2 regions of the Thermoanaerobacter kivui genome follow, and region 1 is predicted to be linked to the other one. Evidence: riboswitches for the same ligand, from Rfam matches in the RefSeq annotation. Region 1 holds a riboswitch; the other holds the start of a gene.

Region 1 (5,918 bases):
AAGAGGTTTCTAAAGCAAGTCACAGAGGATTTACCACAGGGTTTTATTTTGGCAAACCAGGTCCTGATGCTCAAAATTATGAGTCTTCAAAATATATACGGACTCATGATTTTGTAGGAATTGTTAAAGATTATGACCCAAATACAGGAATTGCTGTTGTAGAGCAAAGAAATAGGATGTTTGTGGGAGATAAAATTGAGATTATGGGTCCTAAAGTAGAGTTTGAGCAGCAAATTGAAAAAATGTGGGATGAAGAAGGAAATGAGATTGAAGTAGCTCCCCATCCTCAAATGATAGTGAAAATTCCTGTAAAGTATCCTGTAGAAGAATTTTTTATACTGCGTCGAGAAATTAAAAATTAGGTTAAAACTTGCTCCTTTTGGGAATACTTTTTCCTGAAAGGAGCAAAGTTTTATGGAAAATAGAAATTATAGGATTGTTTTTTTGAGGGTAGTTTTGTCAATTTTAACGTTAACATTGATTTTTAGGCTTTTTTACATTCAGGTAATCAAAGGAGATTTTTATTCTCAAAAAGCAGTGGAACAAAAAATTAGAAGCTTTAAAATTTTGGAGAGAAGAGGAGAAATATACGACAGGAATATGACTCCTTTTACTGATAGAGAATATAAAGAATATATATTTGCGATACCTAAAATGTTAACTGACAAAGAAAAAGCCGCTAAGGTTATAAGTGAAATTGCCGCAGTAAACTGTGAGGATGTGTTAAAATCCTTAAAAAGTGCAAAAGATTATGTGAAATATGAAGTTAAATTTAACTCAAACAACAAATTACCTATAGGCATTTTTAAGTTAGCTTTGCCTCAAAGGTATTCGCAAAATTCTTTAGCAAGACATGTAATAGGGTATGTAGGAGAGAAAAAGATGGGTTTAGAAGATACTTTTAATGAAATTTTAAATAGCAAAAGGGAAGATAGCATTGCAGTGTTTACTGATGGGAATAATACTGATTATATAAAAGGGTTAGGAGTAAGGTTAAAAACTTCTGGAAAAGAAGTTTTGGGGGTAAAAACTACTCTTGATTATCACATACAAAAGGCAGTAGAAGATGCTCTTGACAAGAATATGGTAGATGGAGCAGCAGTGGTATTAGATATAAAAACAGGTGATATACTTGCAATGGCAAGTAGGCCTAATTTTGACCAAAATAATATTCAAGCTTATTTAAATAGCTCTAACGAAGAATTTATAAACAAAGCTGTCTCAATGTATCCACCTGGCTCTATTTTTAAAATTGTAATAGCTGCTGCAGCGTTAGAATATAATAAAGTGAATTTACAGGATACTTTTTATTGCAGTGGTAGTTATGATATAAATGGAATAGTATTTCACGATTACAAAGGAGAAAGTCATGGAGTAATAAACATGGTAAAAGGTTTTGCAGTTTCCTGCAATACTACTTTTATAAAGATTGGGCAAATAACAGGGGCCAAAAATATTTTGGAGATGGCGAGAAAATTTGGAATAGAAAGTGATGATGGTCTGCCAATACCTGAGCAAATAGGGAGATTGCCTAAATTGTCTGATACTTATGGAGCAGGTATTGGGAATTTGTCAATAGGGCAAGGAGATGTGCTGATGACGCCTCTTCAAGCAGCTGATATCGCAGCGACAATAGCTAATAACGGTGTTAGGAATGTTCCACGTTTAGTGACTGCAATAGTTGATGAAGAAGGGAAAGAAATTGAAAAATTGTCTCAGAAAAAGTCTTACAGGGTGATAAGCGAAAAAACAGCCAAAATTTTAAAAGGAATGATGAGAGAAGTGGTTATTGACCAAGAAGGAACAGGAAAAAGGGCTGAGACTACCTATGGCAGTGCTGGTAAAACAGGTTCTGCTGAAGTTAGCAAGGAGCTAAATATATATCATGCTTGGTTTACAGGTTTTGTTCCTTTTGATAAGCCTAAATATGCAATTTCGATTTTTGTAAAAAATGGAGATACTGGAGGAACTAAAGCTGCCCCTCTTTTTAAAGAAATAGCGGAGGAAATAATGAAATATTGATGTACGTGCACCATTTTGTATAAACCTCATATAATAGATGTGTAATGTTGAAAAAAGGGGTGGCGGCAATGTGGGAAGTTGTTGTTGCAATTTTGGCTTCAATTGTAAAGGAAATCTTAAATCTTGGTTACTTGACAAACACCAACTCTTTTCCCAATCCACTTACTCCAGAAGAAGAAAAGAAATATTTAGAAGCTTATAAAAACGGTGATGAGGAAGCGAGGAATATTTTAATAGAAAGAAACTTAAGGTTGGTAGCTCATGTTGTTAAAAAGTACAGTGGCACAGGTAAAGATATAGATGATTTAATATCTATTGGGACAATAGGGCTTATAAAAGCAATTTCCACCTTTGATTCTTCTAAAGGAACACATCTTGCCACATATGCAGCCAGATGTATAGAAAACGAAATACTTATGTCTATACGAACGGAAAAAAAGATGAAAGGAGAGGTTTTTTTACAGGATCCTATTGGAGTAGATAAAGAAGGCAATGAGATATCTTTGATGGATGTACTTGGCACAGAGGAAGATGAAATATCAGAGCAAGTGGAGAAAAAACTTCAAATTAAAAAGTTGTACAGTAAAATGAACAGCGTTTTAAAAAATAGAGAACGGTTAATTATAGAAATGAGGTATGGTCTGTACAATGGGAAAGTGAGGACTCAAAGAGAAATAGCAAAGATGCTTGGTATATCTCGTTCCTATGTCTCAAGGATTGAAAAGAAGGCTTTAAATAAGCTTTTTAAAGAGCTTTCCATGTAAAACTGTTTGTATTGACAGTTTATTTTTTTTTATTATATAATTTTAACAAAATGAGGTGAACATATGTATGAAAAGTTGATTCCTGATATGATAGTGGAAAGCGTATATGAAATAGATTTGAATATGCTAAAGAAAAGAGGCATAAATAATCTTGTTATTGATATAGACAATACTTTAGTGCCGTACAAATGCAAGCTTCCTGATAAAAAAACAATAGAATGGTTTGAAAGGCTTAAGCAAAATGGCTTTAAAATTTGTCTTATTTCAAACAACACTGAAAGGCGAGTAAACGAATTTAGAGAAAAAATTGGCGTACCGGGTATAGCCTGGGCTATCAAACCAAGAAAAGGAGCCTTTAAAAAAGCTCTTAAGATTTTAAACGCAAAACCCAATGAAACTGCTTTAATAGGAGATCAGATATTTACTGATATTTTGGGAGGGAAAAGAGCAGGTTTATACACCATTTTGGTAAAGCCTTTGTCTAAAGAGGAATTTGGCTGGACGAGGCTTATGAGAAGAGCAGAAAGACATTTTCTTAAAAGGATTGAGGAATATGGAGATCAATTCTAAGACAAAAATATATGGTCTTATAGGACATCCTGTAGAACATAGTTTGTCTCCTTTAATACATAATTTTGCTTTTAGGTCCTTGGATTTAAACTGCATTTACACGGTTTTTGATGTTTTGACAGATAATCTTGAAGATGCGGTAAAGGGTGTAAAAGTTCTTAATATAAAAGGATTTAATGTAACTGTTCCACACAAAGAGCGGATAATGAAATATTTAGATGTCATTTCAGAAGAAGCTTTAAAAATCGGGGCAGTCAACACTGTGGTTAATGAAGAAGGAATACTAAAAGGTTATAACACTGATGCAAAAGGTTTTATAGATTCTTTAATAGAGGCGAAAGAGACGATTAGTGGGCGAAAAGCCGTTATTTTAGGAGCAGGCGGGGCTTCTAAAGCGGTGTGTGTATCCCTTGCATTAAACGGCATAAATTCAATGGTAATTGCTAATAGAAATGTAGATAAGGCTAAAGATTTGGCAGAGTACATTAAAAAAGAATTTAAGATTGATTGTAATTATTGCAGTATCAATGAGGTGGAGGAAATGTCAGAAATAGATATGCTTGTTAATGCTACAAGTGTAGGCATGTATCCCAATGTTGAGGATTCACCAGTCAGTGAAAAGGTAGTTTCAAAGGCTAAATTTGTTTACGACCTTATATATAATCCCTTTGAAACTGCTTTTTTGAAATACGCCAAAAGAAATGGAATAAAATATTCGAATGGGTTTTCTATGTTAATAAATCAGGCTAATCATTCTTTTAAGCTGTGGACGGGAAATTTTTTTGAAAAAGATTTAGTATACATGCATTTAAAAGAAGGAATTACGCATAATTTGTAGAATATTTTATAAAGAAGTAGATGAAGTGGGGCTATATATGGGCACTTTACGCCTCATGGATACAGTGGTGCAACCGGCTTTATTGTTTTTGGGAGGTATATTTATGGCTAAAAAAAAGCTGGGTGAGCTTTTGGTTGAAGTGGGTCTCATCACTGAAGAACAGTTAAAACATGCCATGGAAATACAAAGCAAGACAGGAGAAAAGTTAGGAAAAGTTCTCATAAAACAAGGTTATGTTACAGAAGAGCAAATACTGGAAGCCCTTGAATTTCAGTTAGGTATCCCTCATGTGGATTTGCAAAAATATTACATTGACCCAGATGTGGCGAAATTAATTCCTGAAGCTGTCGCCAAAAGGTACATTATCATCCCGATTAAAAAAGATGAAGATGGTATATTAGTGGCAATGGCAGACCCTCTAAATATTTTTGCCATTGACGATGTGAAAATTATTACAAAGCAAAACGTAAAGCCTTTGATTGCTTCTGAAAGCAGCATTTTAAAAGCTATAGATAGGATTTATGGAAGAGAACAGGCAGAGAAAGCAGTTCAAGATTTTAAAAAGGAATTTCAAAGTGAAACGGCAAGTGAGCTGCCAAACGAAATTCTTGAAGAGGTGCAAAATGCTCCCGCTGTAAGGCTTGTGAATTCTATAATTGAGCAAGCTATAAAAAGCAGGGCTTCTGATATTCACATTGAACCTACAGAAAAGGACCTACGCATTCGATTTAGGATAGATGGGCAATTGACAGAAGCTATGAGGACTATAAAAAGTACCCACGGTCCGGTGGTAACAAGAGTAAAAATTATGGCAAACATGAATATTGCAGAGAGAAGACTTCCACAGGATGGAAGATTTGAATTTGTGTCAGGGGGAAGAAACATAGATGTAAGGGTTTCTTCTTTGCCTACAGTTTTCGGCGAAAAATTGGTGTTAAGGCTTTTGGATAAGGAAAATTTCATCATGACAAAAGAACAGCTGGGTTTTGAAGAAGAGGACTTGATGTTGTTTGATAAATTGATAAAAAGACCTAATGGCATTGTGCTTTTGACTGGTCCAACAGGTAGTGGGAAAACTACGACTTTGTATGCTATGTTAAAAGAGCTTAACAAGCCTAATATCAATATAATAACTGTTGAAGACCCTGTTGAGTATTCAATAGAAGGAATAAATCAAGTGCAAGTCAATGAAAAGGCGGGTCTTACTTTTGCCACTGCTTTGAGGTCTATTTTGAGGCAGGACCCCGATGTCATAATGATTGGAGAAATCAGGGACACAGAGACTGCAGAAATAGCCATTCGCTCTGCTATAACAGGGCACCTGGTTCTGTCAACTTTGCACACAAATGACGCGGCAGGAGCTATAACAAGGCTTATAGACATGGGGATAGAGCCGTATCTTGTGTCTTCGGCTGTGGTGGGAGTTATAGCTCAAAGATTAGCAAGAAGAATATGTGACAATTGTAAAACTTCCTATAAAGCTTCTGATAGAGAAAAACAACTTGTTGGCATTGAAGAAGACAAAGACTTTACCCTATATAAAGGAAGAGGTTGTGCTGTTTGCAATAAAACGGGATATAGGGGAAGAATTCCTATATATGAAATAATGACAGTTACTTCTGATATAAAGGAGCTCATAAACAAAAAGGCTTCTTCAGATGTGATTGGCATACAAGCAGTAAAAAATGGAATGAAAACTTTAAGGGAAAGTGCCAAAAGACTTG
Region 2 (5,918 bases), 320 kb from region 1:
GTGAAATATTATTTGAAACTGCAAGATTTTGGGAAGATTTAGGAGCGTATATTCCTCTTAAGGGCAATAGATTCTGCATAAACTGTGTCACTGGTCCGGATGAGTATACGGCATTAGTCGACAATAACGCTTATACCAATTACATAGCAAAAATGAATTTGGAATATGCCTATGATATTGCAAATAAAATGAAAAAAGAAGTGCCTGAGAAATACCAAAAAATTGCTTCTAAGTTAAATCTAAAAGATCAAGAAATTAATGCGTGGAAAAAAGCTGTTGACAATATGTACCTTCCTTATTCAAAAGAACTTGATATTATACCACAGGATGACAGTTTTTTGTATAAAGAAAGGATAACAGTGGATGAAATACCACAAGATCAATTTCCACTTTTGTTGCACTGGCATTACCTAGATATTTATAGATATCAAATATGTAAACAGCCTGATGTGTTGCTTTTGATGTTTTTACAGAGAGAAAAATTTACTAAAGATGAACTTAAAAAGAATTACGATTATTATGAACCTATTACCACTCACGACTCCTCCTTGTCGCCAGCTATATTTAGCATACTAGCCAATGAAATAGGATATACTGACAAAGCTTATAAATACTTTATGATGACTGCAAGAATGGATTTGGACGACTACAATGACAATGTTAAGGACGGAATTCACGCTGCTTCTATGGCAGGGACATGGAGCGCAGTTGTGAATGGTTTTGGTGGAATGAGGGTTTATACAAATGAACTGCATTTTGAGCCGAGATTGCCAAAAGAATGGAATTTGCTTTCTTTTAATGTGAGATACAAAGGGAGAAAAATAAATGTCAAATTAACCAAAGAAAATGTTGTGTTTGCATTATTAGAAGGAGAGCCTATAGAAATCTACTGCTTTGACGAAAAAATTTTACTTGAAAAAGGAGAAAATAAAGTAGAAAGTCGCAATAATTAAAGAAGTATAGAGCCAATCGGCACCATACTTCTTTAATTATTTTATATGTCGTTATTTGAAAGGGTGAGTGAACCGCCGCCCGTACTTAAATCAAGGTAATAATTTCCACTGCCTCTATATGAATATACTCTGATATAATAGGTTCCCGTTTGTGTTGGAGTATATGTTATTGTCTCCTGCCTTTGTGTTCCAGTGGAACTTTTAACAAGAGTACCAGTTGGGTCATAGAGATATATATCGAAATCAGGGTTATAGTTTGCCCAATCAGGTATTATGAAAGTTATTGCAATAGGGTATGATGTGTCTGTCACGTTAAATGTCCAAATGTCACTGTAACGAGACCCAGGGAGTGAATCTTTAGCATAATAGTGGTTTGGTACAGATATATTAGTTCCTGTGAAATTTCCAGCTGTTTTAATTGCTTCATATGCATCCAATCTTCCTGCACCATAGTCAATGTTTTTGCTTGGAGGTCCCCAACTTTTTGCAGTAGTCATTATTATGTTTTTTACATCAAGTGGTGCAAGGCTTATATTTGCATTGAGCATAAGGGCTACTGTACCTGCTACAAAAGGTGTTGCCATGCTTGTACCACTGTATGTCACATAACCATTTATAGAGTTTGCTTTTGCGGCGGTTATATTATATCCGGGTGCTGCAATGTCAGGTTTTATCCTTCCGTCAGCTGTGGGGCCACGGCTGGAGAAACTTGCAAGGTTAAATCCAAGTTCTCCTACATCCGCCATTGCTGCAACGGTTATGGCTTTTTCTGCTGCACCAGGTGATCCTATGGTGTACCTTGCAGGGCCTGAATTTCCAGCTGCAACTACTACTACAATTCCGCTATCTACGGCGCTGTTTACTGCTAATGAGGTAGAGTCAGTTCCATCAGAACTTGTAGAAGTGCCGAGGCTTAAATTTATAACTTTGATTCCGTATACATCTTTGTTTTGAACAGCCCAATCAATTCCTGCCGTTACAGTGCTCATACTTCCGCTTCCATTTGAATCGAGTACTTTTATTCCTACCAAAGCTGCACCAGGAGCAACACCTGTATAAAGGCTGTTCCCTGTCCCAGTGCCTGCCGCAATGCTTGCTACATGAGTTCCATGTCCATTATCATCGTAAGGGGTAGTTTTACCGTTTACAAAATCTTGCCATCCTATTATTTTGCCACCAGCAAGGTCAACATGGGATCCATCAATACCTGTATCAATAACTGCTATTACTATATCATTCTTGGAGTAAGAGGAAGGATTACCATCTTTGTCTCCAGTTACGCCAAAGTCACTTCTCGCTTTTGTAACGCCAAACCATTTTGTTGCAGTGTCTAATGTCGCATATACAGGCTCGTCATACTCAATTTGCTTTACTATATCTAATTTTGACAAAGCGTTTATTTGTCCTTTAGTTAAAGTAGCAGCAACTCCTGGAATAATTTTGTATTTATGCTTTATATTAAACTTTCCAATGGATTTAGAAATATTTAATAGTTCGTTATCATCTATGTTTTTGTTGAAGGTTATTATGACAGGGAATTCCGCACTGTCAGGCTTATCAGTAAGCTTTGCTTCCAGGTTATCAAAGATTTTGTTTTTGTTAGAATCTTGCATCAAAATTTTTTGAATTTGAGGCGAGTAATTTTTTGTTGGAGAGTCGCCAGATAAGTTTGTTAAGTTGGGCTGCGCTTTGACTAATACTCCACTTAGCGACATTAAAGCTACAATTAACACAAAAGCCAGTAAAGCTTTTAATGTTTGTCGGTTCTTCATTTTTTCTTCCTCCTTAAAAATTTAATATTTTTTAAAATTTAAGTCAGCCCTTCTAGTTGCTAAGTGAAACTTTGCTTTTCCTTATTCATCATCTCCTTTCTGTAACATTTTTCTACAATAAAACTTAAGCAACTTTTATGCCAGTTTATTGTATATAGACAAAACCTATAAAAGTTTTTGAAATGTATAATTTTTTATACACATTTTTATACATTTAAAAAAATAATGTAGTTGGTGCTAAAAATAAAACCATTATACTATAAAAATTTTCCAGTGTATAACGTTTTGCTTATATAAAAAAATTTGCAAAGAAAAGAATAGATTAATAATTTGACGAATTATGTAGAAAAAATCTTTTTTTAAAAAAGAAGGAAAATTTGTATTTGTATCGAAATAATAATATATGGGAAATTAAATAAATTTTGTCGAAAAAAGCAAACTCGTCGAAAGGCGGGGACGCAAAGCCACGGGTCTAATGCAATAGTTTTGCTATGATAGCCGGGCTGCCAACTATAATGTAGGAACTCCTGCCTTTGAGCGGGAGTTTTATTAATTGATAAAGTGGTGTGTCGTATGACTAACAAAGAGAAAATTTATAACATTATTTTGGAAAAAAGTGAAGATTTTAAAATTGAAGATTTTTTGATTGACAGAAAGGGTGGAATTACCACAGAAGAAATAGCAAAACTGTTAAAAATCGCACGGCCTAACGTGTCTTCAATTTTGAATCTTCTTGTAAAAGAAAAGAAAGTTGTGAAAATAATTTCAAAACCTGTGTATTATGTCGAAAAAAATAAATTAGAAAAGGTTTTAGGGGAAGAAGTCAAAGAAAAATTAATATTGGAAGAGTTGATTAATTTTGCGACTTTTAAAAAAGAAAAAAAGCTGTGTGCTTTTGAAGATATTGTTGGGTATAACGGTAGCATTAAAGAACAAATAGAACAAGCTAAGGCAGCAGTATTGTATCCTCCCTATGGACTTCATACTCTTATCATTGGACCACCTGGTTGTGGTAAGTCTTATTTAGCGGAAACCATGTATAAATTTAGCCTTCAACACGGTAGGAAAGGACCTTTTGAAGTGCTAAACTGCGCAGACTACTATAATAATCCTCAGCTTCTCATGTCACATTTATTTGGTCATGTTAAAGGAGCCTATACTGGAGCTGATGTAGATAAGATAGGATTAGTAGAAAAAGCTAATAAAGGGATATTATTTCTTGATGAAGTTCATAGATTACCTCCAGAGGGGCAAGAGATGCTATTTTACCTTATTGACAAGGGAGTATATCGGAGATTAGGGGATACTGTTGAAAGAACAGCTAATTTGATGATTATAGCAGCTACTACAGAGAAACCTGGTTCTTTTTTAAAAACTTTTATGAGAAGAATACCTGTCGTCATCCAACTCCCCTCTTTTGAGGAAAGGCCTCTTAATGAAAAGGTGGAAATATTGACAGGACTGTTTAAAGAAGAGGCGAAGCGCTTGAATTTGAATATCATTGTACATCCTGAAATAATTTCTACAATTTTGTCTATTAATTATGAAGGTAATATTGGAGAGTTGAAATCGTTTATTCAACAACTTTGTTCAAAAGCTTTTTTAAGGTATTATGGGTTAACAGCAAATTTACTAAAAATTGATTCAACTCTTTTACCTGAAGATTACTTATTAAAGTTGAGTGTGCATGCAATTTTTGATAAATTTTTAATCATTTCGTCTGATTTTAGAGAATGGAAAATAGATAAATATGATTTTTATGAGTTGATAGCGGCGAAATATCACGAATTAAAGAAAAGTGGTTTGGATGGAGCAGTGCTTAAAGAACAATTAAATAATTATATGAATAATTTCTTAAAAAACCTTTTGAACGGCAATTTTATCTAAAAGTGGAAAGGTTCTATAGATTAGTATATCTAAGAATATATCACTATAATATATCATTCTGGAGATATTTTTAATTAACGGAGAATTATCGGGAAATACGAAAGATGACAATATTGATAGAAGAGTTTATAATTGTAATCGAATTAACTCCTGCTATCGCGCAACAATAGAAAGGAGGTAGGTAACAGTTGAAGATAGTCATGCAAAGTGGTATAATTTTAATTGGGTGATAACAAATGTTACTAAGCATGCAAAAAGTAAAGGAAATGTACTCAATTAGTCGAAGAACACTTATAAACTGGGAAAAGGAAGGATTAATAACACCTGTGAGAACTCCAAAAGGCATCAGAAGGTATAAAAAAGAAGATATAGAGGAGTTATTAGGCATGCTGGAAGAAAAACCAAAACCTAAAGTGAGTGTCCACAAAGAAACAAGAAGAATATCTTAAGAATCAAATTAGAAGGCTTGAAGAATACGCTAATTCCAAAGGATGGCAGTATGAAGTCATACATGAGATAGCAAGTGGGGTAAATGAAAATAGAAGAGGCTTATTAAAGCTTTTGAACAAGATAAAAAGAGGAGAAGTTGAAAAAGTTGTAATAGAATATCCTGATAGACTAGCGAGATTTGGCTTTGAATATCTCAAATTTTTCATGGAAAGTTTTGGGGTAGAGCTTATAGTTTTAAACGGGAAAGAAAACGAAGAAGATACAAATAAAGAGCTAGCAGAAGACTTAATAGCAATAGTAACATCTTTCGCAGCAAGAATTTACGGGCAAAGGGGCAAAAAACATGATAGTGATACAGGCTAAACTCATTTTTCCAAATCAACAAGACAAACAAATAGTATTAGATCTTCTGAGAAGATGGTCATCCTGCGTAAGATACGCATACAAAAGGCTTCTAGAAGGTTATGATAGAAAAACATTAAAAAGAGACCTTCAGGGAATATTTGACTTAAACTCAAGATATGTAGATGATGCAATAATGAAAGCAAGGAGTACACTGGAATCTGCGAAAGAACTAGGTAAAAGTCCAAGAAAAGTCATTTTTGGCGGGAAAAAACTGTTTAGAAAACTTCAAAAACATCATTTAAATGGTAAAGCATATAAAAAATTAAAAATTAGGTGGCAGGAGAAAAGAAAAGGAAATCTCTATTCAAGAGGGGATAAAAGCAAAAAAGGAAATCTCAACACAAGAATAGAAGTAAGAAAAAACGGCACTTTCTTAAGGATAAATGTAGGGGAAAGAAAATATGTATACGCCAAAATAGAAGCAGGCTACAAAAAGAATAAAAAAAGAAAA

What was found. A riboswitch is a leader RNA that binds a small molecule or an ion and turns the genes downstream of it on or off. The one in region 1 is predicted to bind cyclic di-GMP.
Region 2: it holds a riboswitch for cyclic di-GMP, as region 1 does, so the genes downstream of both, TKV_RS04055 (sigma 54-interacting transcriptional regulator) here and gspE (type II secretion system ATPase GspE) in region 1, are expected to answer to the same signal.

Annotation. Positions count from the first base shown of each region.
Region 1 covers NZ_CP009170.1:1,130,472-1,136,389, forward strand. The annotation lists gene TKV_RS05650 (peptidase U32 family protein) at 1-362, shown strand, start outside; gene TKV_RS05655 (peptidoglycan D,D-transpeptidase FtsI family protein) at 415-2,022, shown strand; gene sigK (RNA polymerase sporulation sigma factor SigK) at 2,091-2,786, shown strand; gene TKV_RS05665 (YqeG family HAD IIIA-type phosphatase) at 2,850-3,356, shown strand; gene aroE (shikimate dehydrogenase) at 3,340-4,194, shown strand; cyclic di-GMP riboswitch class II at 4,198-4,282, shown strand; gene gspE (type II secretion system ATPase GspE) at 4,298-5,918, shown strand, end outside.
Region 2 covers NZ_CP009170.1:807,008-812,925, forward strand. The annotation lists gene TKV_RS04045 (glycoside hydrolase family 65 protein) at 1-953, shown strand, start outside; gene TKV_RS04050 (S8 family serine peptidase) at 995-2,725, opposite strand; cyclic di-GMP riboswitch class I at 3,149-3,236, shown strand; gene TKV_RS04055 (sigma 54-interacting transcriptional regulator) at 3,299-4,612, shown strand; partial or broken gene TKV_RS04065 (IS607 family transposase) at 4,849-5,425, shown strand; gene TKV_RS04070 (IS200/IS605 family accessory protein TnpB-related protein) at 5,406-5,918, shown strand, end outside.